Regions from separate parts of the Methylococcus sp. EFPC2 genome, predicted to be linked through region 2. Evidence: riboswitches for the same ligand, from Rfam matches in the RefSeq annotation. Region 2 holds a riboswitch; each other region holds the start of a gene.
What was found. A riboswitch is a leader RNA that binds a small molecule or an ion and turns the genes downstream of it on or off. The one in region 2 is predicted to bind cyclic di-GMP.
Positions count from the first base shown of each region.

Region 1: linked by a shared signal. The riboswitch ahead of JWZ97_RS17790 (VPLPA-CTERM sorting domain-containing protein) and the one ahead of JWZ97_RS03255 (OmpA family protein) in region 2 are both predicted to bind cyclic di-GMP.
Region 3: linked by a shared signal. The riboswitch ahead of JWZ97_RS19125 (hypothetical protein) and the one ahead of JWZ97_RS03255 (OmpA family protein) in region 2 are both predicted to bind cyclic di-GMP.

Region 1 covers NZ_CP070491.1:4,137,254-4,147,657, reverse strand. Annotated here, with positions in the region: gene JWZ97_RS17800 (cytochrome c peroxidase) at 1-1,668, shown strand, start outside; gene JWZ97_RS17795 (VPLPA-CTERM sorting domain-containing protein) at 1,762-2,511, shown strand; cyclic di-GMP riboswitch class I at 2,887-2,961, shown strand; gene JWZ97_RS17790 (VPLPA-CTERM sorting domain-containing protein) at 3,107-3,952, shown strand; gene JWZ97_RS17785 (cytochrome-c peroxidase) at 4,183-6,321, shown strand; gene JWZ97_RS17780 (PepSY domain-containing protein) at 6,387-7,661, opposite strand; gene JWZ97_RS17775 (Hsp20/alpha crystallin family protein) at 7,763-8,209, opposite strand; gene purL (phosphoribosylformylglycinamidine synthase) at 8,318-10,404, opposite strand, start outside.
Region 2 covers NZ_CP070491.1:729,324-739,727, forward strand. Annotated here, with positions in the region: gene JWZ97_RS03235 (hypothetical protein) at 1-630, shown strand, start outside; gene JWZ97_RS03240 (hypothetical protein) at 980-1,417, shown strand; gene JWZ97_RS03245 (hypothetical protein) at 1,907-3,337, shown strand; gene JWZ97_RS03250 (DUF4344 domain-containing metallopeptidase) at 3,431-4,492, opposite strand; cyclic di-GMP riboswitch class I at 4,747-4,917, shown strand; gene JWZ97_RS03255 (OmpA family protein) at 5,051-10,404, shown strand, end outside.
Region 3 covers NZ_CP070491.1:4,410,558-4,420,961, forward strand. Annotated here, with positions in the region: gene JWZ97_RS19075 (ABC transporter ATP-binding protein) at 1-671, opposite strand, end outside; gene JWZ97_RS19080 (class I SAM-dependent rRNA methyltransferase) at 971-2,161, shown strand; gene rplI (50S ribosomal protein L9) at 2,384-2,830, opposite strand; gene JWZ97_RS19090 (hypothetical protein) at 2,876-3,796, opposite strand; gene rpsR (30S ribosomal protein S18) at 3,830-4,063, opposite strand; gene rpsF (30S ribosomal protein S6) at 4,103-4,507, opposite strand; gene JWZ97_RS19105 (DUF2491 family protein) at 4,751-6,232, shown strand; gene JWZ97_RS19110 (DUF350 domain-containing protein) at 6,264-6,689, shown strand; gene JWZ97_RS19115 (hypothetical protein) at 6,724-7,497, shown strand; gene phoU (phosphate signaling complex protein PhoU) at 8,008-8,712, shown strand; cyclic di-GMP riboswitch class I at 8,918-8,993, shown strand; gene JWZ97_RS19125 (hypothetical protein) at 9,097-9,909, shown strand.

The DNA.
Region 1 (10,404 bases), 1.0 Mb from region 2:
CCCAGAAACACGCCTACCGTCATCAATGCGGTGTTCAACCACCGCAATTTCTGGGACGGCCGCGCCAACAACATCTTCAACGGCAGCAGCATCTGGGGCGACCGCGACCCCAACGCCGGGGTCTGGGTCAAGGTCAACGCCGAGACGGTCGCGAAACGGCGCCTGCATCTGGAAAACTCCGCCCTGGCTTCACAAGCCGTCGGCCCCGGCCTGAGCGATCTGGAGATGAGCTGCGCCCAGCGTACCTGGCCGGACATAGGCCGAAAACTGCTGCTGCGCCCGCCCTTGCAATACCAGAAGGTCCATCACGAAGACAGCGTATTCGCACCGCTGGGCCTGAGCCTAAGCACGGCGGGAAATTTGCGTGCTGGACTCAACACCACCTACAAGACCCTGATCACCCAGGCATACAACCCGAAATACTGGTCGTATACCCGGCTCGGGCCTTTCGGCGGGCGTGCCGGCCAGACGCCTTACAACCAGATGGAAGCCAATTTCGCCCTGTTCTTCGGTCTTGCCATCCAGTTGTACGAGTCGACACTGGTGTCCGACCAGGCCCCCATAGACTTGAGCCGCCGGGACGAAAATCTGGTCCCCATCGACTTGAGTCCGGCGGCGTTGAACGGTCTCGACAACTTCGTCCTGAACCACTGCAATCTCTGCCACGCCGGCCCCACACTGACCACCGCCGCGATACAGGCGAATGCGGGCCTGGTCACTCCGACTCCGGGCAAGACCTATGGACCATCGCATAGCCCCATTCCGTTCGGCCCCGATGCGCTGGGACCGTATGCCGCGGCGAAGGCGGCGGGCATCGGGCGATACGCCACCGTCGTGACGCGCGACCGGACCAGGACGGGCGGCAATCGGCTGATGGATTTCGGTTTCGCCAACACGGGCGTCGGCGATCCCAACGCCGATCCGGGCGTCGGCGGACTGGACGATTTCGGCCACTCCCTGTCGTTCACCTCGCAGTACGTCCAATACCTTCTGGACAATCCGGCGGCCATCCTGGATCCGCAGGTCGGCCAGGTCCGCTCCTGCGATTTCATATTCCCGCTCGCCCTCAACACCGACGCGACCGCCGCCCATGTGTTCACCGCCCCCGACGGCCTCATCGCGGACGGCAGCAAGGAAGGCCTGCTTCGCGATCAAAACTGCTCCCCGGCAAATTCCGCCTACATTCCGACGGCCGCGGCGGCCGCGGCGAATTTGTCCGGACAGAAAATGGCCTATTCCAACCAGGGGGTCTTCAAGATACCCAGCCTGCGCAACATCGAACTGACCGGTCCTTACATGCACAACGGCGGGATGGCCACGCTCGAACAAGTGGTCGAGTTTTACGGGCGTGGCGGAAATTTCGACAGCCTGCACAAGCATAACGGGACCACGATCGCCTCCCTGGCGAATTTCAGCCCCTCCGAAATCGCCGACCTGGTCGAGTTCATGAAAAGCCTGACCGACGAACGCGTCCGTTACGAGAGAGCCCCGTTCGATCACCCTGAAATCGCCATTCCCCACGGCCACGAGGGCGACGAATCGGCCGTGACCGCCGGCAACCCGATCAACGCCGGCTTCGCCAAGGACGACTATCTGGTGATACCGGCGGTCGGGGCGCAAGGTTCGGTGCAACCCATCCCGCGCTTCGACCAGCGTCTGGCGCCATAAGGCTGAATTGCTCCGTTCTGCCCACTGACCTTGCGGGAGCGCCTGAAGTCCGCTCCCGCACCGACTCATCAACCCCCACACCGGAATTGACACATGAACGTTCTGAAATCTCCCCTTCGACTCGCGCCTATTCTGTTGGCGCTTACCCCGGCGCTGTTGTGGAGCCCTGGCTCGCACGCCGCCAGCGTTTTCAGCGCTAGCGCCGAGCTGACCTATACCATCACCGGCATCGCCAACCTCGACCATCCGGGCCAGCTGTCGGGGCTGAGCGTGACCGGCTGGTTCCAGCCGGCTCCGTCTCCGGATTACGCGCTCACGCTGAATGGCGACGGGGCCATCCAGGACGAAAACCCGGAAACAGGCCTCGTCGCGGTCACACCGATTGCCGTCGGGTCGGGGTTCAGCCGGGCTTACTCGGTCAATGGCGATGTCCGCGACGGAAACGTCGATTTTTCGGGTCTGGGATTATTCGGCCTCAGCTTTGAGAATATGGGAAGCGACACCTACGCGCTCAGCCTGACCCTGAACTATCGACTCCAGACCTCAGCCCATGGCCAGTATGCCGACAGCGCTATTTATCTGGACTACTACAACGCAAGCCATACGTTCATCGGTTCCGAACAGGTCGTGGCTTCCGTGTTCGAGACACCCGCTACCGGAGTGGACGGAACGACCAGCGTATTCAATTTCACCTTGACGCCGGGCGTGTCGGAAACGCTGCACGCCGATGTGCTCATTGCCGGCAGCGTGGAAGCTTCGCCGGTCCCGCTGCCGGCCGGCGTATGGCTCATGATGACCGGCCTGTCGACCCTGGCGGCCTGCGCCAGACGACGACGCGTGTAGGCTCGGATCAGTCCCGCAGAGTAGGCCGGCACATCGCCGGCCTACTTGTTTTGGGGGCGGCCCAGCGGCCACCGATACCGATATCGGAACGACTCCCCGCCGCCGCCGTTTTTTGCCCGCCTTAAGGCCCGCCCTGGCAGCCCGCAAAGCCCTGTATCAAGTAAGTCTTTTCACGCACTGCTGCGGCTTATCCCTCATTTTTCGAACGCGTGAATGCGCCGAAAAGCCGGCAATCCGCGGCGAAATTGGCGTAAATGGCGCGAAAAACGGCCAATTCCTTCGCCGCTCCGGGAAGTGGCATAAGGATTGCCTTATAGACTACGTTGGTTATCCGGGAATTAAAGCGCCATCCCTAAGCTTCCGTTCGACCGTAACCAGCACCATCGCCACACCCGTCGCAAGGCGGGGCCGGAAAGCCACGGGTCTTTTCAAGATCGCCGGGCCGCCCTTCGAACATGAGGAGAGCCGGACGCCAACGCTGAGCGTCGTCGGGCATGTTCTGAATCCGACTGTCGCGCAAAAAACCAGCGACCAGCCGGCGCCCTCTCAACCCTGTGTAACGCCGCCAGGCGTTTTGTACTAGGAGCCTTAACGCATGAATAGCAAGCTTCAACTGACCGTCCGATTCCTACTTGCCGGCGCAGCACTGGCCGCGCTCAGCAGCGGAGCCCACGCGGCCGGCGCGGTCACGGCGCCCTCCGCGGCGCTCTGGACAGGCAGCGACAATATCCTCGGCGCCAACGAGACCATCACCTCCACGAGTATCGGACTGGCCGACACCTCCGGCGGCCGGGCCGGCTGGACCGGCAACGCCCTGTTGAACTATTCCGCCTGGGGCCATGCCGTCAAATGGCTCAGCTTTCAGGTCACGGGCGCCAATCAGACTGTGACGATTTCCGATGCGGTAACGTCCGGCGCACGCGACCTCGCCTTCACGGTCTGGGCCTCCAACGGCGCCTTCGACGGCGGCACGGGCGTCGGCGAGGAGAGTCTAAGCACGCAATCGCCGCATAGCTCCAACGTGGTGAGCCAACTGGGCGCCAACGGCACCAAGTGGGCGTCCGATCCTTCCGTGGTGGCCGGCGGCGGCGGCAACCTACTGGAGACCCTGGCCTACGTCAACGCCGGCGGGTCCTATGGCAGCGGCGAAACCGACTGGGGCGAAACGGTCAACTCCGGCGTCAATCAGGTCGGCGGCAACACCTATTTCTCCGGCGTCTCCGGCAGCGCGAGCGCCGCTCTCGTCCAGCTGACCTTCCAGAACCTCGCACCCGGCTGGTACACCGTCGCCGCCGGTGGCGCCAACAACGCCATCACCGGGCTTGCCAGCCACCAGCTTTCCGTCAGCGCGGTGCCGATACCGGCCGCGGTTTATCTGTTGGGCAGCGCCCTGGCCGGCCTGGGCATCGTCGGCCGCCGCCGGCAAGATAAAACGGCCTAAACGCCTGAGCGGAGCCGGAGTGCCCGCCAGCTAAGGATACAAGCGGCACGCCACACGGATGTGCCCCCCGTGCCTCTGCTTTCCACAGGAAATGCAGAGGCATTTTTGTTTGTGCATGCCGACCCTGTGATGCGATGAAAACTAGAAAAATGAACTCGTGGAGTCCCGCCATGTTGCCCAGGTTTGTACACCGATACGCTTTTGTCCTTCTCGTGCTGGCAAACGGGACGATGCCCGCCCTGGCAGGCGGATTCGGCCCGCTACCCATCAGCCTGAAGAACGTCCCGACTCCCGCGGTTCCGGGCCTGCTGGACGGCCCCGATCCCATCGTGGTGGACAAGAAAACAGCCGTCGCGCTCGGCAAGGCGCTGTTTTGGGATACCGCCGTCGGCAGCGACGGCATCGCATGCGCCAGTTGCCACTTCCATGCCGGAGCCGACGCCCGGACCAAGAACCAGTTGGCGCCAGGCGGAAAATCCACCGCCGCCTCCGCCCTAAGCTTCGAGACTACCGTCAGCGGCGGCCTCGGCGGCCCGAATTACCGTTTGAAAAAATCCGACTTCCCGTTTTTTCAACGGGCCAACACCTTCGATACCACATCGCCCATCGTGTTCCAGAGCGATGATGTCGTGTCGTCCGCCGGCACCTTCAGCGGAAGCTTTTCTTCCGTCCCTACGGACGGCAGCGCCGCCGACGTATGCGGCCGGGCGGCGGACGCGGTGTTCCACGTCGGCACGACCGGAACGCGCAAGGTCGCGCCGCGCAACGCCCCGACGGTCATCAATGCGGCCTTCAACCACCGCAACTTTTGGGACGGCCGGGCCAACAACGTGTTCAACGGCAGCAGTCCCTGGGGCGACCGCGATCCCGACGCCGGCGTCTGGGTCAAACTCGATAAAACGACGGTGCAGAAACAGCGTTTGCGTCTGATCAACGCCTCGCTCGCCTCGGTTGCGGTCGCGCCGCCCTTGAACGATACGGAAATGAGTTGCCGGCAACGCAGCTTCAAGGATCTGGCCCGCAAACTGCTGGATCGCAGGCCGCTGGAAAATCAGAAAGTGCACCCGCGCGACAGCGTACTGGGCCCATTGAGCTTCAGCGTATTCGGTGCGACCGGCGCAGCCCTGCCCGGACTCGACACCAGCTATCGCATGCTGATCATGGAGGCTTTTAACCGGAAATACTGGTCTTATGCCAAGCGCGACGTATTCGGCCAACCCAGCGCAGCCGGCCAGCCGGCCTACAGCCAGATGGAGGCCAATTTCACCCTGTTTTTCGGCCTGGCCATCCAGTTGTACGAGTCCACCCTGATCTCGGACGACTCCCCTTTCGACCGCAGCGCCCGCAACGCGGACGGCCTGCCCATCGATCTCACGGCGGCGGAATTGCGCGGGCTGGATCAATTCCGCAACGATCATTGCGCCTTATGCCATGTCGGGCCGACGTTCAGCGCGGCCACCGTGGCCACCAACGCGCAACTGGCGAAGACGCACCCCGAGGCTTACGGCAACGAAGCGTTCAGGATCGTGACCTCGAACAATGTCGTCAACCGCTTCCTCAGCAATGCCGGCTCCACCCTGAGCGACACCGGTTTCACCTCGACCGGCGTCACGCCGGCCGAAGCCGATATCGGCCTGGGCGACGTGGACGCCTTCGGCCACCCGCTGTCGTTCAGTCTCCAGTATCTGCAGTACCTGGCGGGCAATGGCGCCGGCGTTTACGACGCCCCGGTCGCGGCCGTCAGGCCCTGCGACTTTCAGCTCCCCTTCGCCCTGAACATCGACGGCCCGACGGCGAAGATGTTCACCCGCGCGGAGGGCATCCTGCCGCAGGCACCAGGCACGGAAGGATGCGCCACGCCGTCCTGGGGCTACCAGCCGACCCAGGCCGCGGCCCGGGCCGAACTCGCCAAGACGACCAGTGCCAGAACGCTGGCCGTGATGAGCGGCGCGTTCAAGATACCCGGCCTGAGGAACGTGGAACTGACCGGGCCCTATATGCACAACGGCGGCATGGCGACCCTGGATCAGGTCGTGGAGTTCTATGCGCGGGGCGGGAATGTCGAGACGGCCGGCAAAAATTTCGGCTTCGTGGTCGGTTCGGGCGAGATGGCCACTTCGGCGGAGCGCCGCGCCGACCTGATCGCCTTCTTGAAGACCCTGACCGACGACCGGGTACGCTACGAACGCGCGCCTTTCGATCATCCGGAAATCAAGGTTCCGCACGGCCACGTTGGCGACAACGTGTCGGTGGCGCCAGGACATGAATTGTCCGAGCAGTTGGGCCAGGACGAATTCCTGACCATAGACGCCGTGGGCGCGGAAGGCAGAAACGCCCCGATCTTGCCGTTCGACCAAGGCTTGCAGTAGGGACTCGGCGGTGGCGCGGCTGTCCGCTTAGGGACCGCGGCCGTAGCGGACGAATCGCGCCACGGTCATCCCCGCCGGATGTCGGCCAACAGCCGGAGCAGACGCCGCCAGCCCGCCAGCAGATGGGGATAAGCGCGCAAACCCAGGTTCCGGACGGCGTGCAGCAACGCCAGCCCGCGCGTCCCCCAGCGCCGGAAGTCCACCGCCGCATCGCGCAGCACTCCGCGTCCGATCAGCCAGTAGACCAGGCCGCTGAGATACAGGGTCAGGGGCAGCAAACCGACGACGAACCAAAGCAAGCGTCCCGCGCCGCCCAAGGCCTCGCCGGTATGCAGGGGCCAGATGCGGCTGAGCCAGCGCTCGCCTTCGCTGAACATGCGCGGATTTTGCGCCTCGCGGATCTGCCCGCTCCAGCGGTCGACCCAGATCCAGGTGGCGGGATGACGGCTGTAAGGCTCCTCGCGCTGCAGCAGTTCGATCCGGTAGGTGCCGGCCGCGCCGTCCGGTTCGGTGACCCGGCGCACTTCGCCGCGGGGAAACAAGCCCCGCGCCAGAAGAACGGCCTCCTGCATTTTGACCGGATTGTCGTTCTGAGCCGCCGTGCTGCGCACGGTCCTGATGTCTTCGCCATGACCCATGGCGCTGGCGCCCAGGAAACCTTCCATCAATCCCGGAAAAACCAGATGGAACCCGGTCAGCGCGAGCAGCAGCAGGAACAGACTGCCCAGCACGCCCAGCAAGCGATGGAGATCGACCAGCATGCGGCGCAGCCCTCCGTCGTGGCGCACCGCAAAGGCCCGGCTCAGGCCGGCGACCCCCGGCCACCACAGCACCAGGCCGCTGACGACCGATACGCTCAACACCAGACCCAGCACACCGATCAAGTTGGCGCCGAAACCGCCCATATGCATTTCGGCGTGCAGGCGGTAAACCCAGGTCACGGCGGTTTCGCCCCAGAAACGGCCGGCGACGACCTCGGCCGTGTAAGGATTGACCGCAACCATCAGCGGCGCGTAATAGGCTTCGCGCGTCTCCTTGGGCCGTTCGTACCAGGCGGTGATCATGCCGTCCGGGCGACGTGGCAACTCCAGGGTCCAGGGTCCCAGCCGGCCGGGCTGGGCCGCCTTCACCGCCGCCAGGATGCGGTCCAGCGGCAGGGGCTCACGCGGCGTTGCGCTCAATGTGAGGCGTGGATTCAGGAGCGCGTCCAGCCCATCGCCATAAACCAGCAGGCTGCCCGACAAACCGATGAGGGAATAGAAAAAACCCACGCCCAGGGCTAGCCAGAGGTGGAGCTTCAGCCAGGTGGAACGTGCGCGTATCAGGGTCAAAGCGTGCATGGGGACTTAGATCGATCCAAAACGAGGAAGAGGGGCCTGCGCCCCTCTCCGTTAGCGTACGACTCGCACGCCTGACATCCAGGCAGGCCTGGTGGGTGGAATCAGGACTCGCCCACCACCACGATCTTCTTGGGTTGGCGCGCGGTTTTCTTGGGGATGACGATTTCCAGCACGCCGTTGGTGTAACGGGCGGCGATGCCTTCCGCGTCGGCCGTATCGGGCAGGGAGAAGCGGCGATAAAAGCTGCCGTAGACCCGCTCGATGCGCTTGTATCCCTCGCGGTTGGCGCGGGCTTCGGTGACCCGTTCGCCTCTCAGGGTAAGGATGCCGTTTTCCATCGTCACATCGATGGCATCCGGGCTCACGCCGGGCAGGTCGGCCAGCAAGCGATAACAATCGATTTCTTCCTTGATGTCCACCGCCGGGGTCCATTCCGCGGTGGCCGCGCTGCTGTGGGGCTCCGGTCCGCCATGACCGGACTCGCCGGAACGCTCCAGTTCACGTTGCAACAGATTGAGCAGGCTCAGAGGTTCGTATCGGGTGGTCATAGCGATCTCCGGTCGGTTAAAGGAAATGCGTGTCCTATATGGATGACCCGGGGGAGGTTTTCAAGCCTCCAGCGCCGTCCGTTGGATGGGCACGCCTGCGCCTTAAGCCTAGCCCACCCAGGCCCGCGCGTTGCGGAACATGCGCATCCACGGCCCGTATTCGCCCCATTCGGCCGAACGCCAGGAGTTCTGCACGCTACGGAAACAACGCTCCGGATGCGGCATCATGATGGTGAATCGGCCATCCTCGTTGGTCAGCGCGGTGATGCCCAGCGGCGATCCGTTGGGGTTGTACGGGAAGGTCTCGGTCGGCTTGCCGTAGTGATCGACATAGCGCAAAGCTGCCTGCCGGCGCTCGACCGCCTGGGCCGGATCGGCGCGGAAATCCGCCCGGCCCTCGCCGTGCGCGACGACCACCGGCAGAACCGAACCTGCCATGCCGGCGAAGAACAGCGAGGGCGATTCGAGCACCTCGACCAGGACCACGCGGGCTTCAAACTGTTCCGACGTGTTGCGGGCGAAATGCGGCCACAGGCCCGCCCCCGGCACCAGTTCGCGCAAATGGGCCATCATCTGGCAGCCGTTGCAGACGCCCAGGCCGAAGCTGTCGGAGCGCGAGAAGAACGCGGCGAACTCGTCGTACAAATGCTCGTTGAACAGGATGGACTTGGCCCAACCGCCGCCCGCCCCCAGCACGTCGCCGAAGGAAAAGCCGCCGCAGGCGGCCAGCCCCTTGAAATCGGCGAGGCTGACCGTACCGACCACCAGGTCGTTCATGTGCACGTCGACGCTGGCGAAACCGGCGCGTTCGAAGGCCGCCGCCATTTCGACATGGCCGTTGACGCCCTGTTCACGCAGGATGGCCACGCGCGGGCGCGACAGATTCAGGAAAGGCGCCGCCACGTCTTCGTTGAGATCGAAAGTCAGACGACTGTAGCGACCGGGATCGAGATCGTCGGCCACCGCGTCATGTTCGCTGCGCGCGCACTCCGGATGATCGCGCAGCGCCTGCATGCGGTAGCTGGTTTCCGACCACAGGCTCTGCAGAGCGCTTCGCGCCTCCTGGTACCAGACGCCGCCCTGCCGGGTCACCACGATGCGGCGGTCGGCGCGCGGCGCGCCGACGACATGGACGGCACCCTCCAGACCGGCCTGTTTCAGCCTTTCCAGCACCTCGGCGAGCTTGTCCTCGGCGACCTGGATCAGCGCGCCCAATTCCTCGTTGAACAGCGCCGCGTAAGGGTCGTCGCCCAGCCCGTCCAGGCTGAGCTCCACACCGCTGCGGGCGGCGAAGGCCATCTCGCACAGGGTGGCCCACAGACCGCCGTCGGAGCGATCGTGGTAGGCCAGCAGCAAGCCGTCCGCATTGAGCGACTGGATAGCCGCGAAAAACGCCTTGAGGCGGACGGGATCATCCAGGTCGGGAGCCCGGTTGCCAATCTGCCCGTAGACCTGGGCCAGCACCGAACCGCCCAGACGGTTGCGTCCGAACCCGAGATCGATCAGCACCAGGCGGCTCGGGCCGGCATTCAGCTTCAGCTCCGGTGTGAGGGTCCGGCGCACGTCCAGCACCGGGGCGAAGGCCGTGACGATGAGCGAAAGCGGCGAGGTCATGTTATTTTCGCGCTCCCCCTCCCTCCATACGGTCTTCATGGACAGCGAATCCTTGCCGACGGGGATGGCGATGCCCAGATCCGGACACAATTCCAGGCCGACCGCCTTGACGGTGTCGTACAGCCGCGCGTCTTCGCCGGGCGCGCCGGCGGCCGCCATCCAGTTGGCCGAAAGCTTGACGTCGCCCAGTCGTCCAATACGCGCCGCAGCCAGGTTGGTCAGCGCCTCGGCGATGGCCATGCGGCCGGAGGCCGGGGCGTCGATCACGGCCAGGGGCGTCCGCTCGCCCATGGCCATGGCCTCGCCGGTATAGGCGTGGAAACCCGACGCCGTGACGCCGACGTCGGCGACCGGTACCTGCCAGGGGCCGACCATCTGGTCGCGGGCCACCAGGCCGCCCACCGAGCGGTCGCCGATGTGGATCAAAAAGCTCTTGTCCGCCACGGCGGGGAAAGCCAGCACCCGGCGCGCGGCATCGGCGATCTCGACGGTGCGCAGGTCCAGCTCGGGCAGGCTGGGAGCAACGCGCCGCACGTCGCGGGCCATCTTGGGCGGCTTGCCGAACAGCAGGGACATCGGGA
Region 2 (10,404 bases):
TCCAGCGCGGGCGCTGCGTCGTCCCGGGCCGGAGCGTTAGGCGCCGGGAGTTCCGCTGCCTCAGCATCGCGATCGGCCAGCCGGTCAGAGGCTGCACAGACCGCGTCGACGAACCGGGCTGCGACCCAGCAGAGCCGCCAGGGCAGTTCGACGGAAAATCAGGCGCAACGGCAACAGGCCAGAAGCGAGAACGTCGAAACCCGTCAACAGGGTTCCACAGACAGGACGCAAACCCGCCAAGGACAAGCCACTCAGAGGGCCAGCGGGCGCCAGCAGACCGCGCAGTCCTACCAGGGGTATCGCGGTGCCCCGCCGCCGTCGGGGTATTACTACGAAGACGACCACGACAACTGGGACGACGGCGAAGTCGCAGCCGTGGCGATCGGAGCGGCCGCGCTGGGCGCTGTCGGTGGCTACGCGGCGGGGCAGTCCTCGGCGACCACGACAGCCGCCCCATCCTCCACGGTCGTCTATGCGCCGCAGCCCTCCTCGGGCGGCGCCAGTCTGCCCTGTAATCCCGAGGTCAGCACGGTCGGTGGCGTGACTTACTACATCTGCGGTTCCACCTGGTATACCCAGGCCTATGGCGGAAACGGCGTCATGTATGTGCCCGTGCCGGCCCCGCAATGACGCGGAAAAGGACCTATAGGTCCCGAATGGGATGGGTAGGAAGAAAAGCGGGATTGGCTTTGGTCCAGCCCGGATCACCCCGCTTCATCAGGGAGAGACCGCTCGGCCCCATGGCCCGCGGATTGTAGCCCAGGGACCGAGCGGTCTCTTCCCTCATCCGGCTCTTCGGGCCACCTTCTCCCAGAGGGAGAAGGGGATAAGGAGCGACCGTCGGTCGCAGATTCCTGGATAGGGCTTGCTGATTCCGACAAGACTTGTCGGGTGGCAAATTCAGGTGCAGTTGGGCGTGGTCGTATACCCACGCCCGATAAAACTACAAAAGCGATGACTACTACCTAGGAGATTAACCATGTCTAATTCCATCATCATAAGTCTCGCCGTCGGCGTTTTCGGCGTTGTCCTTGGCGGTTCGGCGCAGGCGCAAGGCGAAATTTCGCTGCAGCAGGCCCAGGCCGAATGCCAGAGCATTGCCCAGCAACAGGCCGGAGGCGCCGCGACGACCCAGCCGCAGGCGGGAGGCCGGGCGCGCGGCGCGGCCGCCGGAGCCATGGCGGGCGCGGCCAAAGGTAAAAGCAAGGCTAACCAATACGGCAACGTCCCCGATGAAGTCGCCGAGGAATACACCAAGAACCAAATGAAGGATGCCGCCAAAATGGGCGCCGCCGCGGGAGCGGCCAGGCAACGTCAGCAGCGCCGGCAGACCGCGGCCCAGCAACAGCAGGGTTCCGATGCCTACAACCAGGCGTATGCCTCCTGCATGGCGGCGAAAGGCTTTCCGGGGCAGTGATTATCAAGATGGCCCGAGATCCCCGGTCTTTCTCTGCGGGAGCGGGATTTAGCCCGCGAAGATCGCGGCCTGAAGGCCGCTCCCTCCATGACTTATTGGGACCGGGTTGCCATGAAAGTCGCGAAGCGAACACTTTGATTTCCCCCTCCCTCCGGGAGAGGCCACCCATGCCCCATGGCCCGCGGATTGTGGCCCTGGAACCGAGCGTTCACGGGAGCGACTGCCATACAAGGCAGTCGAGTCCCGCGCACCTTCTCTCATCAGGCCCTTCGGGCCACCTTCTCCCAAGCGACTAAAGCGACGCTTTGCGATTGGAGAAGGAGATATGGAGCGACCTTCGGTCGAAGGTTTCTGGTTAGGGAGGGGGAGGGAAGCAGCTTGTGGCGCGAGTGTTTTCATCGGCAGGGGTGGCGCGAGCGCCGTAACCCGTTAATAGCCGCGGCGGCCAAAGGCGGATTTCGTCCCGCTCGCCATGGCGTAGGCAGTGACATGAAAGTGCTTCGGCAATCGATCTGTTCCGGCGCGGGCATCAGGGGCGAACAGGCGTCGTCATACGGGACGCGTTTGCTGCTGAGTCTGCTGCTCTGCGGAGTCCTCGCTGGTTGTGGGCTGGTTAAGAACACCTTCGAGCTTCCCGACAAGGCGATCGCGAGCATTTTACCGCGGACCCAGGACGGCAAGGCGGTCGATCCGGTCGAGTTGCAGGCGCGCTTGCTACGATTTGCCGACAATTATCTCGACGACGTCCGGACCGCGACGGGGCAGTTGCACCGCGATGGAGAGGGTCTTGATCCCATGGAACTGCAGACCCTTAGGCTCACGCATACCGGCGATGTGCTGGAGGTCGCCACGGGACAGAATACCTTTGCCAACCTTCTGGACATGGTGGTTCTGATCGACCTGGTCCGCATGACCGTGGAAGATATTTGGGTGCCGAAGGAATACGGTGCTTCCGCTTTGCCTCTGCTGCAGGTCAGTCGGGCGGCGGAGGCCGAAATTTGGAAAATCGCTTCGGGCGCCCTGCGGCCCGAGCAATTGGCCGAACTGCGTGATGCCATCGCGACTTGGCATAGGGAGCATCCCGATATCAAGGCGTTGCGTACGGTGCGCCCGCTGGGATTTGCGGCCGAAGTGGCCAAAGCCAATCGGCCCAAGGAAGGGATGTTTGTCAGCGTTTTCAACCTGCTCAACGTCGATCCCCTGGCCGGCCTCGATCCGGCCACCCGTGAACTGGCCGAGACGAGACTTTTGGGTGAGCGAGCGCTGTTCCTGGCTCAACGCATGCCCAGGCTGATCCGCTGGGAAACCGAGGTGCTGACGCTCAGCACCGCGAAACTGCCGGAAATCCAGCAATGGCTCGGCACTACCAGCCAGCTTGCGGTAGCCGGAGATCGAATCAGCCGTGTCGCGGAGCGATTGCCTTCCGTGATCGGGAAGGAGCGGGAAGAAATCCTCCGGGTTCTCCAGTCCGAGGTTCTGGGCCTGACCGTCCTGTCTACCGAAGCCCGGCAGGCCATGGCCACCGGCACGCAAATGGCCGATGCCGCCAGCGGTACCCTCAAAAATTTCCAGGATGTGCTGGAAAAGTTCGCCTCGGGCCCCCGGGAGCCGGGTTCGGAGCCGTTCCGGATACGCGAGTATACCGAGGCGGCCGCCGAAATCGGGGCCACGGCGCAGCAACTGGGCAGGCTGCTGGATTCCCTGACCCAAAGCCTGGAATCCGACCGGATCGCGCAACTGGACGCCTTGGCCCGGAAAACCCAAGAAAATGCCAGGGCACTGGTGGATTACGTCTTCTGGAAGGCGGTTTTGTTGGTCTTGCTCAGCTGCGGAGCGATACTGGCAACGGCTTTGCTTTACCGTACTGTGGCGGCGCGGTTCAGAGCGAATGGAGCTCCTGATAATCAGGCAGGCGGATGACACAGCCCACTCTTGGGGCTCGGCAGGAGGAAGCTCGACGGGGTGCGCAATGGGAAGGCGGTTTTCCGTGGCCGCGGCACGGACAAGCCCGGGCTAATTAGGGCCGGCAGGCGCCTGGCGGCCGGCGAGTTCCCGCTCGATGAGATCCTTCGCGAGCCAGGCAGGTTTTTTTTCCTTGAGCATCGTCAGGAAGGGCGTTTGCATGTGGGGAATCAGGAAAGGCAGCCATTTTCCCACCAGGCCCGGCTCGGAAAGCCAGCGGCGCAGGTTGCGCGAACGCTGCACCGACAGCGGATGATGCACGTCGCCGCTTAGCTGCTGGCGGACTTCGGGTTCGGGCGGCAGGGTGGCGAAGAAATCGGCCTGGGTTTCCACGGTCGCACGCTTGTTGAAGAGCAGGAGCAGCACCGTGGCAAATTCGTCGACGAGTTCTTCATTGTCGTTGAAGGGGTATTTCCACTGCGTGAAGAGCACATGGCTGATTTCGTGCATCAGTATGAACAGCACGAGGTCGTTCAGCTTCGATTTATCCGCCAACGCATCGGAGACTTGTTTGACGTACTCCAGGCATAAATAAACCTGGTCGCGGCTGCCATAGGCGTTGGCGCGGTTGCAGCGCACCAGGTTGATGTTTAGGTCATCAAACACGAAGGCCTTGCGCAGGTTTTCGGTCAGGCGCGCGAAGGCCTCGGTAAGCCTGGCGCCGGCTTGCGCGCCCTTTTCATCCCCCGATTCCTCGCGCCGAGGGATAGCCGGGGTATCCAGGGAGGCCTTGGCGTCGAGGGTAAACGAGCGTGGTGCCTCGCCCTGACGGTTGTCTACCACGAGGTAGTAATCACCGCTGCGCGGCGCGACGATGGAAAAGTCCGTCTTGTCGCTGACCTGGGCCTGAAACAAGGCTGTTCGGGTGGTCTGTACGCGCGCATATTCGCGGTATTCTTCAGCGCTCAGGAGCATGACGCCCACGCGGCCGTTGATTTCGAGAACGACGTGGAGGGTGGCGTCGCGATTGAGGTTGCTGAACCGGACGCCGGTCCATTTGCCCGCATCGACCTGGCTGGAAAATCGCACCGACTTTTCGGCCGCCAGGGCAGGGGCGGCCGCCAGACAGACGAGCAGAAGGAGACGGACAAACACGCTGACGACGGATTTCATGGCGGCATGCCTAGTCGGATGGAGGGCAAATGAGCTTCGCGCATTGTAACGAAATATCAGGACGCGCCGGCAGTCGCACACCTGCGTCAGTGCCCCCTAAGCCTCGGAATACGTGTAGCGCCTTTGGTTCCTTATCGTTCGTGGGATGGTGCGATAAATGCCTATGAAAATGCCCATTGACTTTGTTTTTGAGTAAGCATATTTATGTGCCCCGCACGAGTTTCTCGATGCTGATTCGTATTTGGAGAACGTTACAGTGAGTCTGCCAAACCTGTCGCGAGGCAGGGACGGAAAGCTACGGATCTTTGAACTTCGTTGCTCTGCCGGCAGGAGCGTCGGACCACTGAAAGGCGATGACGTCCTTTCGGGTTGACGGTTCAGCAGCCAAGAGTTTCAACGACTTCAAAGATAGCCGGGTTGCCATCTTCAGTTCATCGGAGATGCGTAAACCCGGCTTTTTGCGTTTTAGGAGACGGGTTTAGGGGAGGTCAGAAGAACAAATTCAATCTGCGCATTCCGGCGGGGCGGCCGGACGTGGTTTCATTCGGGAGATGTGTCATGGCCTATCCATTCGAGCAAATTCGTCGCGATTTATCCAACGCCAAGGCAGCTGATCGCAGCGCGAGTTGGTGGGGACGCATACGCAAGGCCATGTCCCTGCCGGGCGGTGCAAGGCACGACACTGCCAGTTCCGGACGCGTGATGTTCGAAGCGCTGGAGCCGCGCATGCTCTTGTCCGCGGATCTGGCGCCGGACCTCGCCAGTGGAGGCGCGCAGGATGTGACGCTGCGCTTCGATCAACTCGCGAACGTGTACCAGTTGGTCGACGCCCAGAGCCAAGTCCTGTCTTCGGTCGCGGCCACGGCGGCGGACGACGGTCTGACCATAGCCGGCAGCGCCTCTCCCGACACCTTGCGCCTCGATCTGCAAAGCCTGCAATCGCTCAATATCTCCCTGCTCGATGATGGCCCGGGCGCAGACACGCTGATCGCTTCGGCATGGGCCGACGAGAGCTTCAACTTGTCCGGCACCATCCTCGCCGTCGGCGACAAATCCTTCGACCTGTTCGGCTTCGAGAACCTTTCTCTGCTGGGCGGGGCAGGGGACAACGCGTTCGCCGTCGATGGCTGGAATGGTGCGGTGGACGTCGACGGCGGTGCCGGCAACGACACCCTGGAAGGACCGGCGGCCGACTCCACCTGGCAGATTTCGGGCGAAGGCTCGGGAACCGTCGGCAACGTGGCCTTCGCCGGTATCGAAAATCTCGCAGGCGCAGCCGACAATCAGGATACCTTCGTCTTCCAGGCGGCGGGTGAGCTGAGCGGATACGTCGATGGCGGCGAAGGCGGTTACGACCTGATTGAACTGAGCGACGGCATTTTTGCCAACGTGAGCTTCGTCGCGACAGGCGTGGATTCCGGCACCATCGCTCGGGACTCGGACTCGCTGAGCTATACCGGCTTCGAGCCCATCATAGACGCGACTGGCGGCGCCAAGACGCTGTTTCTGCCCGCATTGCCGGCGGGCTCGTCCGACCGCATCACGCTGCTCGATCAGGGCGCGACCGATGACGGCCGCTTCGCGGTCAGTGTCGATACGGCCGAGGACATTATCTTCACCGCCGCGGCGAGCATTACCTCGCTGACGATCCAATCGCTCGACGGCGACGACACGATCGTCGTGCAGGCGCTCGATACCGACTTCACGGCGCCGGTGACGATAGCGGCCGGAGCTGGGGACGACGATATCACGCTCGCCGAACTGAGCCCGGGCGTGGTCTATACGGTGAACGCCGGCGCCGGCGACACCGATTCGTTGCGCTTCGCCGGCTCGGGTTCGCTGGTCCTCACCGACACTGCGCTCGACACGATCGTGCTCGACAGCGTCGAGCGCGCCTACCTCGGCGGCGGTTCGCTCAATGCCGCCGGATTCAGCGGCCAGGTGTTTTTCAGCGCCAATTCGCCGCAATGGGTCGAACAAGGCCCCCGGCCCTATGCCACGGGCCTTGCGACGCCATTGCTGTGGGACCCGGTGGCCGGCGCGATCCAGGCAATCGTGGTCGACCCGGCGGACCGCTTCACGACCTACATCGGCACGACCAACGGCGGGGTTTGGCGCAACAGCGGCGGCACCGAGGTGCTGTTCGATCTGAACAGCGCGACCCTCGACCTCGCCGACAAGAACACGCTGAATGCCTTCGCCAATTTCCTCGAGCAGCACCCGACGCTGACCGTCGAGATCGGCGGCCATACCGATTCCAGCGGCCTGGCGGCCGACAACGAGACCTTGTCGCTGACGCGTGCGACCAACGTGCGCAACTATCTCGTCGACATTCGGCACATCGACCCCAGCCGCCTGAACGTCGTCGCCTACGGCGAGACGCGCCCGATCGCGAAAAACGACGGCAGCGGCCACTCCGCCGAGAATCGCCGAGTCGAGCTGCAGATTCAGAACTGGGAGCCGCTGACCGACGAGATGCAGTCGCTGTCTATCGGGTCGCTGGCGATCAGTCCGCTCGACCACGAGACGCTCTATGCCGGCCTCGCCCGCACGAGCAGCTTCAAAAAACTCGGCGGTCCGCTTGACGGCCTGCTGTTTAGCGCCGACCGGGGCGATCACTGGCAGCCGCTCGCCGCCAACGAACTCCAGGGGCTCGTCGTCACCAAGGTGCTGCCGACGACGATGACCACGGCCAGCGGGGCGCAGGTGGTGTTCGTCTCGACCTTCGACGTCGACCGCGACGGCGACGGCGTGCTCGACGACCGCGGCGGCGTGTTCCGGCTCGAGGTGGCAGCCGACGGCACGCTCGAGGCCTTCCAGAAGATCTCCGGGGCCGGCGGCATGGCGGGGCTTCAGGGCGGCCCCTACACCGACCTCGCGATGGATACGAGCGGCGCGCTGGTGCGCGTCTATGCCGCCAACATCAACCAGGGCTTGTTCCGTTTCACCGAGGGTGACGCGTCCTGGGTAGCGATCAACAACAATTTCCAGATGGGCGATACCGACGCCAACGGGCAGGATGACCTGCTGCAGGGTTCGACGCGCATCAAGTTCGCGATCGATGCGGCGAGCGGCACGCTCTATACCGGCGTGATCGGCCCGGTCAACGCCAACGGCATCTTCGACATCACCGGCAAGCGGCGCGGCCTGGTCAGCCTGTTCAAGACCACCGACCACGGCGACAACTGGTCGGCGATCGCGGTGCCGACGTCGACCGACGGCGCCGCACCGGGGGTCGTGACCGGATTGCACCCGGGACGCCAGGGCGACACGCACTTCTCGATGGTCGTCGATCCGACCAACCCCAACATCCTCTACGTCGCCGGTGACCGCCAGCCGACCACGACCAACAACTCGCTCGGCCTTTCCGACTTCGCCGGCCGCATCTTCCGCTTCGACCCGACGCTGAACGCCGGCGCCGGCGGCTGGGAGCAACTCGTCGGCTCGAACACCAGCGACGCGCTGCACATCACGGCGCCACACGCCGATTCGCGCGGCCTCGTCTTCGTCGGCGACTACCAGCTGATGCAGATCACCGACGGTGGACTGTACCGGTTGCAGAACCCGCGCAATGAACCGGCCGTTGGCGACGATGTGTCGCAGGGCGAGCGCCGCTGGACTTCGCAGAACCGCGACCTGCGCTCGACCGAGGTGCTCGACCTCGATTTCGACACGCTGAACGGGACGATCCTCATCGGCGCGCAGGACGACGGCTCGACCTACCAGACGGGTAACGCCGACGGTCTCGACAACGACAACGACGGCGCCGTCGACGAGGCGGACGAACGCTTCTTCTGGACCGGCGATACCGCCGGCGACGGCAATGCCCAGATTGCGTTGCCCTTCAACAGCGATGGCACGCCGGGCGACGATCGGGTGCTGCGCTATTCGCTGTTCAACAATTTCAAGTTTCTCGACGTCTACGAGTTCGACGCCAACGCGACGCAGTTGGATGCCAACCCGGCCGACGCGACCACGCAGTCGTTCCGTATCGGCCTGCGCTCCGCGGCAGCCGGCGCCGCGCGCCTCAGCGGCATCGACCCGCTGGACCGCAACCTCGGCTTCGACCGCATCCCGATGGCGCTGAATGCGATCGACCGTACGCGTATGGTCATCGGTTACAACGGCATCTACGAGAGCATCAACGTCAATCTCGCACCGGGACCCAACCGTGTGCTGCCGCTCGAGCAGGTGTCGACGATAGACCCGGCGGTCGCCGGCAGGCCGGTGCGCGACCTGATCTACGGCGGCCGCATCGGCAACGCGGCGAACGCTGACCTCGTCATCGCCGCACGCGGCAGCCAGGTGCTGGTGCGCCAGGTGGTCAACACCGCGTTCACGTCGCGCACCGTCACCGGCGCCGGCAACATCCAGGCGATAGCGGTCGATCCGCATAACTGGAAGGTCGTCTATGCGACCGACGGTACGAACGTGTTCCGCATCGACGACGTGACCGACAACGCAAAGGCGTGGGTGCGCATCAGCGGCAACCTCGGCCAGATCGGCCAGAAGGATCAGCTGAGCCTGGAATACGTGGAGAACGCCGGAGGCGACCTGTTGCTGCTCGGCGGCAGCGGCGGCGTCACCCGGCTGTTCAACCCGGATACCGCAAGCGACGCCACGGCACACTGGTCGCGCGTCGGCAGCGGCCTTCCGAGTGCGCTGGTCAGCGATATCGAGTACGTCGACCGCGATGGCAGCGGCACGATCACGCAAAACGACGTGCTCGTCGCCGGAACGATGGGCCGCGGAGCCTGGTCGATCGGCGGTTCCGACATCCTCGCCCTGGCGCAGCCGAGCAAGCTGCAGATCCTCGGCGCGAGCACGGCGGACAGCTTCACGCTGTCGATCAGCGCGAGCAACCCCTTGCGTTTCGAGGTTGTCGACGACAATGCGGGCGGCGCGGTGGTTTACTCCGCGCGCTACGACAGTTTCGACTCGGTCGAGGGGTTGCTGCGCGGCGGCGACGACACGTTCACGATCAACCACGGCCACGGGGCGCTCGCGGTGCCGGGCGGCATACTCGTCAACGGCGGCGAGCCGGGCCAGAACACGCTGGTGCTGACCGGCGGTGATGCGCCCGAGAGCGCCAGCGGCGCCGGTTTCCGCGAGATCGTCGATCTCAGCGGCAAGCGCGAGCATGTCGACTTCGTGCAGGTCGCGGCGATCGACGACAACGGCCTGCCTGATCCCCTCGACAACCCCTTCGACACGGTGCGCGGCGCCTTCGAGTCCCTGTTCGACCTGCTGACCTTCGACGACGGTCTCGGGCAGGACCTGCCGTTCTTCGGTACCTCGTTCGCGCGGGCCTTGAACAACGTCTCGCTGAACAACGACTTGCCGATCTCGACGCCGGGCGAGGCGGTTCCCTCACAGGCCGAACAGGTGGTCGAGGCTTCGACCGACACGCAGGATTTCCTGCGCCGCTTCTTCACGACCGGTCCCGGCGCGATCACGCTCGCCGACCTGTCGTCGTTCACGACCCTGCAGCAACTCGCCGACGCGCTCGACGCGCTCGACCAGTCCGGCACCGGCTCGGTGAGCTTCAGCGGCGACCTGCTTACCGGCTTCGAACTGACGCTCGCGGGTATCAGCAAGACGATGAGCGGCCGCGCCGACGTCGATCTCGATTTGCTCGGCGGCGACATCTCGCTTGCCGGCAAGGTCGACGTGAGCGCCGACGTCACGCTGAACCTGGTCTTCGGCGTCGACAACACGAATGGCTTCTACGTCCGTTCGAACGCGGGCCACGATATCGTCATCGACAACATCCACGTGGGCAACCTCGACAGCGTCGAGGCCTCCGGCCAATTCGGTTTCCTCGGCGTCGACCTGACGAACGCGGCGCTCGCGATGGCGCCCGGCGTGCACTTCGACATCGATATCAACAACGCCGGCGACTCCTTCGTCCA
Region 3 (10,404 bases), 760 kb from region 2:
GGTGTGTCCTCGGCCAGCACGCGGCCGCCGGCGAGCAACAGGACTCGATCGGCCAGGGCGTCGGCTTCCTCGAGGTAATGTGTGGTCAGCACGATGCCGGTGCCTTCGTTGCGCAGTTGCCGCAGCACCGCCCAGAAATTGCGCCGCGCTTCTACGTCGAGGCCCACAGTCGGTTCGTCGACGACCAACAAGGCCGGGCGGCCGCAGATTGCGAGGGCGAACTGCACACGGCGTTGTTGTCCGCCGGACAAGTCGCCGTAAGGGCGTTTGGCAATGTCCTCGAGTCCCGCCAACGCCAGCGTCTCGGCGAGCGGACGCGGGTCGGGGTAGTAGCCGGAGTACAGGCGCACATGCTCGCCGACGCGCAAGGTGTCGGCGAGCCCGCCGTCTTGCAGCATCACGCCGATGCCACGGCGGATCGCCGGATCGCGTGGGTCGCCGCCGAGCAGTTCGACCCGGCCGGCATCGGCGCTCAGCCGCCCGGTCAGCAAGCCGAGGGCCGTGCTTTTGCCGGCACCATTGGCTCCCAGCAGGGCCAACACTTCACCGGCGCTCACGTCGAGGTCTGCCGCCGAGAGCGCTTGTACGGCCCCGTAGGCTTTGCTGACGCCGCGCAGCCGCGCCAGCAATGCGCCGGCAGGTCTTTCAGATTGGGCAATGGAATTGGACATGGCGTTCCTCCTGTACTGGGTCGCCATTCTGTCCAGTGCTGCGCCCGGGCGTCAGTGGCGGCTGTCAGCGAGTTGAACTGACTATCGTCACCTCGGTGTTCTGTCGGAGTACGGGAGCGCCGCAAGCGTGGCAGAGGCTCCGGAGGGCGAGTTGTTCATCAGGAAAGCAGAAGGGGCGCCGGCGTGGCCGCTCGTCGGGTATAGTATTCGGATACCGAACCGCGCGTGCCCAGTCTGTCGCATCCCCGTATCCGATCGGCTCTTACATCCAACCCGGCCCTAAACAACGATCTTTCAGCATGAACCGTCTCCGTCTAAAGAAAAACGAAGAGAAACGCCTGCGCGCAGGCCACTTGTGGATATTCAGCAACGAGGTGGACACCGCCGCGACGCCGTTGAAGGGTCTGGAGCCCGGTTCGCTGGCGCTGATCGAGGACTCGCGCGGGCAGGCGCTGGGTTTGGCCTACGTCAATCCGGATACCTTGATCTGTGCCCGGGTGCTGACTCGCGACGTGCGCGCTTCCGTCAATGAAAACTTCATCGTCCGCCGCCTGGAGACCGCGTCGGCGCTGCGCGAGCGGCTGTTCGACAAACCCTATTACCGGCTCGTGCACGGGGAGAGCGATGGCTTGCCTGGGCTGGTGGTCGACCGTTTCGGAGACGTGCTGAGCGTGCAGACCAATACCGCTGGCATGGAGCGGCTGCAACCCGAGATCTTTTCGGCGCTGGAAAAAACGTTTTCGCCGCGCGCCATCGTGCTGAAGAACACCTCCAGTCTGCGCCAGCTCGAAGGTTTGCAGAAGGAAACCCGGTTAATCGGCGGAGAGTTATCCGGGCCGGTGGAGATCGAGGAAAACGACGTCAAATTCCGCATCGACATACTCGGCGGGCAGAAGACCGGCTGGTTCTTCGATCATCGAAGCAACCGCGCTCTGGCGGCGAAATTGGCCGGGGGCCAGCGGGTGCTGGATCTGTTTTCCTACACAGGAGGCTGGGGCATACAGGCCGCCGTGGCCGGTGCGGCTTCGGTGGACTGCGTGGACGGATCGGAAACGGCCCTGGCCCTGGCTGGCGAGAATGCCGAGCTGAACGGCGTGGGCGGCCGTGTGAATAGCCTGCGTGCCGACGTGTTCGATTTTCTCAAACAAGCCAGGGAAGAACGCCGCCGCTACGACCTGATCGTCCTGGACCCGCCGGCCCTGATCAAGCGCAAGAAGGACGCGAAGGCCGGCGTCGAGGCGTATCAGCGTTTAAACCAGGGGGCGCTGCAACTCCTGGCGCCCGGCGGGATTCTGGTCTCGGCTTCCTGTTCCTACCATTTGCAGCGCGAGACCCTGCACGACTTGCTGCGTGCGAGCGCCCGGCACGGCGACCGCCATCTGGTATTCATCGCCCAGGGCGGGCAAGGGCCGGACCATCCGGTCCATCCGGCCATCCCGGAAACCGACTATCTCAAGGCTTATTTCTGCAGCGTCACGCCCAGTCTTTGAGAAAAGAGGAGGAAATGTAGGGTGGGTTAGGCGCGCGTAAACTCGTCCTATCCGTTGCGCGCCGAACTCTGCGCGCGCCGTAACCCACCGATTTTCGCGGTCGGTTCCGACGGCAATGTAATGTAAGGCGGATGCCCGCGAGGGCGATCCGCCATGCCGCCAACATCCGGCGGAACCCGATGGAGCCGGTTCCGCCTTACGTCGGTTAGCTCTTTGGCAGGGTCAGGCAGCGACGATCTTCAGCGCCAGGGTGGCGTTGACGTCGGTGTGCAGGTGCAGGGTGATTTCGTAGTCGCCCAGGTTGCGCAGCGCACCTTGCGGCAAGCGAACTTCGTGCTTTTCGACCTTCGCTCCGGCGGCGGCGGCCGCTTCGGCGATGTCCTTGGTGCCCACGGAACCGTACAGACGGCCTTCGTCGCCGGCCTTCTGGGCGATGGTGACGGTCAGCTTGCCGATCGCGTCGGCGCGGGCCTGGGCGGCGGCCAGTTCATCGGCGGCCTTTTTCTCCAGTTCGGCGCGGCGCTGTTCGAAAGCGGCCAGCTTCTCGGCGGTGGCCGTGACGGCCTTGCCTTTGGGGATCAGAAAATTGCGCGCGTAACCGGGACGCACGCTTACTTTATCGCCCAGGTTGCCCAGGTTCGCGATCTTTTCGAGAAGTATGATATCCATCGTTGTAGTCTCAATCGTTGTCGTAATACAGAAAGAAATGGCATGTCACCGTGGGGTCTGGCCGCCAAAACGATGGCGCCAGTCCAGCCAAGGGTCGCTTAGCCCCAGCAAGCTGGTCAGTAAGATCGCCAGCGCGCTTAGACGCGGCGCGACCGCCAGCGATACGAACAGCATGACGTAGACGCCCGCCAGCCAGAAGCCGCCCGTCCCTGACTTGGCCGCCAGTGCGTGGACGACGGCCAGACCGGCGAACAGGCACAGCACCGAAAGCGGGATGGCCAGGTTCCAGGCTAATTCCGCAATGCTTCCGCCCGCCGCCAAGCCGGCAGCGACGGTTGCCAGGCCGGCGTAGGCCGCCGGGCGGTGCAGGCGCAGGGCGATAAATTCCCTGCGGAAACCGCCCGGATTGAACCAAACGGCCTGCAGCGCTCGGGCCAGCAGCAGTTCGAGTATCAGCCCGAACAGAGCGCCGGCGGCCGAGATGCCGCTCAGGTAGTGGGAAACCACTTCCAGGCCCTGCTTCATCTGCGCCTGGTCGATACCGGGCGGCGCATGCTCCAGCATCGGACGGACCACCTGTTCGGTGGTCTTCTGCCAGTACTGAGCAGGTTCGTCGGTCACCAGATAGAAGACGCCCACCGCCAGGATCACGGCGGCAGTAGTGGCTTCCAGCGTCAAGGTCAGGTTCGCGCTGAAACGCAGGAGCCGCCCGGCCAGCCAGATCGGCATCCACAACACCAGGCCGTAAAACACGACCGCTCCCCACTCGCCCCCGATAGCCATGCCTATCAGACCGATACCGATCAGCGAGGCGGCCAATACTCCGGCGCTGGGACGCAAGTCCAAGCGCAGGGCGGTCAATCCCAGGGCCGCAGCACTCAGCAGACTCAGGGGCGGAATGCGCAGAGACAAGGCGCCGAAACCTATGGTCGCGGCGACGGCGGCTATGGTCGCTAGCGAGTACATCGACCGCCAGTCCCCAGGGTGCCCCCGGCTAACTTACTGGTGGTGCGAGTCGCAGAACGGCAGCAATGCCAGGAAGCGGGCATGCTTGATAGCCGTGGCGAGCTGGCGCTGATACTTGGCCTTGGTGCCGGTGACGCGGCTGGGCACGATCTTGCCGGTTTCGGAGATGAACTCCCTCAGGGTGTCCAGGTCCTTGTAATCGATTTCCTTGACGCCTTCGGCGGTGAAACGGCAATACTTTCTGCGTTTGTTGAATTGACGAGCCATGTGCTGAATCTCTTGATTGGATGTGGAAGAAGGAAGCGATTATTCGGCGCTTTCGGCGGCAGCCGGTTCGGCAGCGCTCTCGGCGGTTTCGACTTCCTCGTCATCGGCCTTCTCGGCTTCGGCATGACCGGAGCGGGTCAGCAGGGACGGCTCGGTGATGGCTTCGTCGCGGCGGATGGTCAAGCTGCGCAGCACCGCGTCGTTGAAGCGGAAACTGCTTTCCAGTTCATCCAGGGTCTCCTGATTGACCTCGATGTTCAGCAACACGTAGTGCGCCTTGAGCAGCTTGTTGATGGGGTAGGCCAGTTGACGGCGGCCCCAGTCTTCCAGGCGATGGATCACGCCGGCGCCGGATTCGATGATGCTGCGGTAACGCTCTACCATCGCCGGTACCTGGGCGCTCTGATCCGGGTGTACAAGAAAAACGATTTCGTAATGTCGCATATGGGCTCCTTACGGAATGAAGCCTCCCGCCGGCTGGCGGTGAGGCAAGGAGTGACGGGCGGAATGCCCGCCGCCTGAAAAACGGCGAATTGTAACGGAGTGGATCCATCGGAGGCAAGTCGGAAGAGGCTTCTGCTTCCGTCGTGACGCGATATCTGTTGGCCTCGGTTTCTGCGCGATGGCAGCCGTCCGGGTATAATGACCCGGCGACGGCGCACCGGTAAACGAGTTTATTCGACGACCATGGACTATCGAACCTTGTCTCCCGCCATCAAATTCCTAGCCGCATTCGTGCTGGCCGTCGGGATAAGCTTTCCCACCGGGCTTAGCGCCAAGGCTGGCTCCAGCGGCGGTTACTCGCGGCCGTCTTCGTCATCTTTTTCATCGAGCCGCACACCTTCCACCGGCTCTTCTTCTTGGGGGTCGCGCACGCCCTCGAGCAGTGGCGGTTATAGCCGACCGGGCTCGTCTTCTTCCTCCTCGTCCTGGTTCGGCGGGAGCGAAACCGACCGGGCGATGGCCCGCAGCTCGTCCAGGCGGGCGCTGGACAGCTATCGCGCCGACCCGCAGCAAAGCACCGACAGTGCTCCGCGACGGCCGTCGAGCTGGAGCTCCGGTTCCGGCCGTTACGGTGGCTGGGGCGCGCGTACGCCGTCTTACGGCGATACGGCCGGCGACTACCGTCTGCGCGGCTGGAGCATGCCGCCGGCTTACGCACGATCGGCGGGCGAACGCTTCGGCCCTTGGAGCGCGGTGTTGTTGTGGGGGCTGCTGGATACCCTGTCGCGCCCCGGCCACGCGGAATTTTTCCATCACCACTATGACGATCCGGGTTACCGCGCCTGGCGCACCGAAGCCGACGAGCAGGCCCGGAACAACCCGGAACTGGGCCAAAAGCTACACGACCTCGATAGCCACCTCGCCGCCCTGGAGGGGCAGCCCCGCAATCCGGGCTATCTGCCGCCGGATGTCGACCAACCCGAGGAGTCGTCGTCCTTTCCCGCTTTACTGTTGATCGCCGTCTGCGTGCTGGTCGTTTACCTCGGCTGGCGCTATCTGTCCGGCGACATTGCCAAGGGCAAGAAAACCATGCTCGGTCACTCGCAACGTACGCCTTACCGTCCCAAATGGTTCCGTGTCGGCATGACCGTGCCGGTGGATCCTTCGCTATTCATCCTCGCCGAGTCCTGCACCTCGGTTCGGTCACCGGAAGCCGCTACCGCCAGCGGCCTGATATCGGTAAGCAGTTTGGGGGTCGCGCTCAGTGACGGGCTGAGCTGGCATCGCCTTTACCTCTCCGCGACGAGTTTTTTCCAGGTGCATCTGGACGAACAAGGGAATCCGGACGAGTGCCGGTATTTTTCCCTGCTGGACGAAATCACCCCCGCCGACCAGGACGAGTGGGGATTCTGGCTGGATCGCACCGAAGGCATGATAGGCTGGCCGGAATTCCAGACCAAGGACGGCAAAATCTATCAACGCGTCTGGACGCCGGGCGGCGGGCAACGGTCCGCGCCGCGCGAAATCGACGAAATCGTGGAGACCGCCGAGGGCAGCCGGAACCGCCGCCAACAGGCCATGCTGTATGCCCGCGAAACCGGCGCGACCGCTCCCGCGCCGAAAACCGAATATCTGCTGGCGTCCGCCATCGAGCAGGACGGTGCCGCCTGGGTGGCGATCCATGTCGGCATCGACGTCAGTATCAGTGCCCTGCAACTGAGCTAAAACCATCGTTCTCTAGTATGGAGTTCCCGCCGTGACCGAAACTTTTTCCACCCTCTGGCAGACGCTCGGCAGCGGCCTGCCCATCCTCTTCCTGCATTTATTCACCACCGCCGCGCTGCTGATTCTGGGCGTCGGCTGTTACGCCGCACTCACCCCGTTCCGCGAGCGCGAGCTGATCGCCCGCGGCAACAAGGCCGCCGGCCTGGTGCTGGGCGGCTCGCTGATCGCCGTCGCCATACCGCTGGCAGCTACGCTGGCGACCAGCAACATATGGCTGGACATCGTCTTGTGGGGCACGGTGGCGGTCCTAATCCAGTTGACCGCGTTCATCGCATTCGCCGCCGTGTTCCGTAATTTCCGCGTGGCCATAGAAGAAGACAATGTCGCCGCCGCGTCGGTGCTGGTCGGCGTGCAACTCGCCATCGCCCTGCTCAACGCCGGCGCCATGGCCGGCTGAATCCCCGCTTTCGTCATAATGTAAGGAGAAACGCATGTTCAATTTCGTCCGCAATCTCATCGGCGTGAAGGCCGACCACGCTGTACAGGCCGGCATCGAAGCGCTGGTGCGCTGGGATCCGAAAGGCGCGACCGAGGCCGAGCTACGCACCATGGAGCAGCACCTCGACGAACTGGGCCTGGAAGTCGCCGAGGCGCGCGCGGGCTACGACCGCGAAAAGAAGGAGGCCGATGCGATCAAGACCCTGCTCGACCAGCGCATCGCGGCCGCCGAGTTGCTGCAGAACCAGCTCACCGCCGAAGCCGACCCGGCGCGCAAGGCGCAGATCGAAAAGAGTCTGGCCACGCTGCTCGATCTGCTGGAGCAGATGACGCCGGAGGTCGAGCGCGAAGCCGCCGAGGCCGTGGATGCCCAGGATTTCCTGGCTTTGCTGGAAAAAACCTATGCCGATGCCGGCGCCAAGCTGAAAGAGGCGAGGGGCCAGCTCGAACAGGCCGAGCGCGACATGAAGCGCGCCGAACAGCAACGCGATCTCGCCGAGCGCCAGGCGGAAGCCGCCCGCCGCGCCGCCGGACTGAGCAGCACCACCAATAGCCTGAACGTGGCCTTGAAAGCGATGAAGGAATCCGCCTCCCATGATCTGGCCAAGGCGGAAGCGGCCGGCGCCAAGGCGAGGCTGCTGGCACCGACCCGCCCCGAGCAGGACGATGCCAACATCGCCGCCGCGCTGAATGCCGTCAGCGGCGCCCTGCCGCCCGCGCAATCGGTCTCCGATCGGCTCGCCCGCCTCAAGACGCTGCAGAAATAGGGCTTCCCGGCGGCCGTCACGCGATCCTCACCGGAATGTCACGCGCTTGTCACACGGGTGAGCGATCGTGCACCCGTCACAGCGAGTGTGCATGACGAGCCGAAGCCGGGAGGTACAAGGTGAGGAATAATCTGGGGTTTTTGCTGTTTCTGGCCGTAGCTGCCAGTTTTTCCGATCTCGATGTGGGCGCCATAACACGGCCCGTCGCCCAATCGTTGGCCGATGCCGGCGACTGGGTCACATCGCAGTCCACGCCGGCACTCCGCTAGGGTGCCGCACCATACGGCTGGCGGCGTCCCCCGGCGAGACGCTGCCGCCTCCCGCGATGGCTCGGCCGGAGTCCGTTTCGGCCCATAGTCATCAAATCACAACATTCTCTTTTCACAATAAACCGTTGGGCGACGGGTGCGCGGTCCTGTGCCGCTGATCCCGGGCCAAGCGGTCCGCGCCGCCCGCAATTCTCGCCTTGACCTTATCTTATGCGGCCCTATGGCCGATGCAGAGATTGCCATGCAAGAGCTATCCGACATACACATCATCCGCCGCTACGACGAAGAGCTCTACGACCTGCACAGCCGGGTCATGGAATTGGGAGCCCTGGTGGTGAAGCAATTATGCGCGATCCTGGACGCACTCAAGGCCGAGGACGCCGAACTGGCCCGGCGGATCATGGCAACCGATCATCAGGCCAATCTCATGGCGGCCGATGCCGACACCCGCGTTTTTTCCCTGCTCGCCCGCCGTTGTCCGGTGGCCAGCGACCTGCGCCGCGTCATCGCCGCCGCCAAGGTGGTCAACGACCTGGAACGGGTCGGCGACGAAGTGGCCAAGGTCGCGCAATTCCTCGTACATGCCTGTCGGGAGACCGGCACGGATCCGCATCCCGGCATGCTGCGTGAAATCCGCGTCATGGGAAAGATGGCGGTCGGCTTGCTGCGGCAGTCCCTGCAGGTATTCGACGTGGAAGACGAGGAACTGGCGCGCCGGCATGAAAGGGAAAGCCGGGAAATGGACGGTGAATTCCAGTCCGCGCTGCGCAAGCTGATTACCTACGTCATGGAGGACGCCCGCAACATCAGCAACGCCATCGAGATCGTGCTGGTGCTGAAGGCCCTGGAACGCATCGGCGATCACGCGCAGAAGATCGTCGACTACGTCGTGTTTCGCCGGGCAGGCGAAGACGCGCGGCTCGCCGAGTTGGCCGCGCCGGAGTGATGCTACCGCATGTGCATATCCGACCCGTAAGGGGTGGTCGTTGTCATCAAACTTTCGTATTTCTGTAAACAAACCTTCACTGCGCTGAAAACTAGCGCCGTTAAAGTGGCTCTGCGTATGAGGAAAGAGAACTGGGCGCGGCAGCCGTACGCCGGGAAGCGTGCCGTAATCCAATGAGGGACAGAAAGAGGCTCAGGGAAGGCTGACACAGTAAAGCCACACCCGTCGCGAGGCGGGGCCGGAAAGCTACGGGTCTCCAGTCAGACAGCCGGGTTGCCAATCGATAGCGGGCATCCGGCAAACGCACTTCTAGGCGCCCATGTTCGGCCATCGAGCCGATGGGGCGATGGACTCAACCTTAAGAAACACTGATTTGGAGATAGTATGAAAGTTAAAGTTTTAGTGGCCGGCTTGGCCCTGGTAGCCGCTGGCAACGCCAACGCTTTGATCAACACCGGCTCCACCAGCTCTGGTGAGCTGTTCCTGAGCGTATTGGACCAGACCGCACAGGTTTCCTACTCGCAGGATTTGAACATCGATCTGTCCGGATTCCTCACCAACACCAGCGTCGGCGGATTCAATTCCAACGCTTCCTGGAGCGTAGCCCTGAGCCCGGCATGGAGCAGCTTTTTCAATGCCGCCAATGCCGGCAGCATCGTATACAACGTGGCCGCTACCGATCTGGACAACGGCAAGCTGAACAGTCTGGATCAGACCTACGGCTATCTGTCCTCGTTCAAGACGTCCAATCCGGCTCCGGTACCGGCAAACAACGTAGCCGTAGTTTCTACGCCTGGCCAGGAAATCGCTTCCAGAGCATTGATGTACAACGCCAATCCTGCTGACGCAGAGGCGTACACCCCCGCCGCCGCAGCCTATTACGGCAATACTTGGGGCAACACCTTCAACACCAAGGTACCGACAACGCAGAATAACGAAGGCCTCTTCAATCAGGTCCTGAATGCCGTATTCCACGGTCTGTCCTCGACCCTGGGCGTGGATCAGGACACCGGCGACTTCTTTGTGCAGGACCGCTTCGACGTGCTTCCGGGCCAGTTCCAACTGACCGCGAGCGAGCTGAAATATACCGTAGCGCCTACCGCCGCCGTGCCGGTACCCGCTGCCGCCTGGTTGTTCGGCGCCGCGCTGACCACTCTGGTGGGTGCCAACCGCCGGCGCCGCGTACTCCCCGTCTAAGCGCTTCAATGGCGTGACTGAGCGCTTCTCTCCCTGTTTGCCGGGATAGAGGCGCTGTCGGAGCCCGGCCTATCGTCATAGGCCGGGCTTTTTATTGGCTATGTCTACGGTAAAGGTTGAAACGGGCTCTGTGCGAATTGCGCATGGTCTACGCTCCCCTCCCCGAGGAAGGCATAGGTATCTACACAAGTCCCTCTCCCTTTGGGAGAGGGATTTAGGGTGAGGGCAAAGCGCCTAATTTTCATAGACTTTTTCGTAAGCGTTGAGCGCTCAGGCCCTCACCCCTGCCCCTCTCCCAAAAGGAGAGGGGTGAAAATCAATGCGTTGAGAAGATGTGTAGATGCCTATGCCCAGGAAGGGGGAGGGCCAGGGTGGGGGTTAAGCCTTGATCTGTGCGCTGACCTTCGACCTTGCTTCGTCGCCCGAGCATCCCCGCATCCCAGCCGTCCCCCTTGCGGGGGGGAGGGAGGAGCGAAGGCGTCAGTCGGCAAAGCA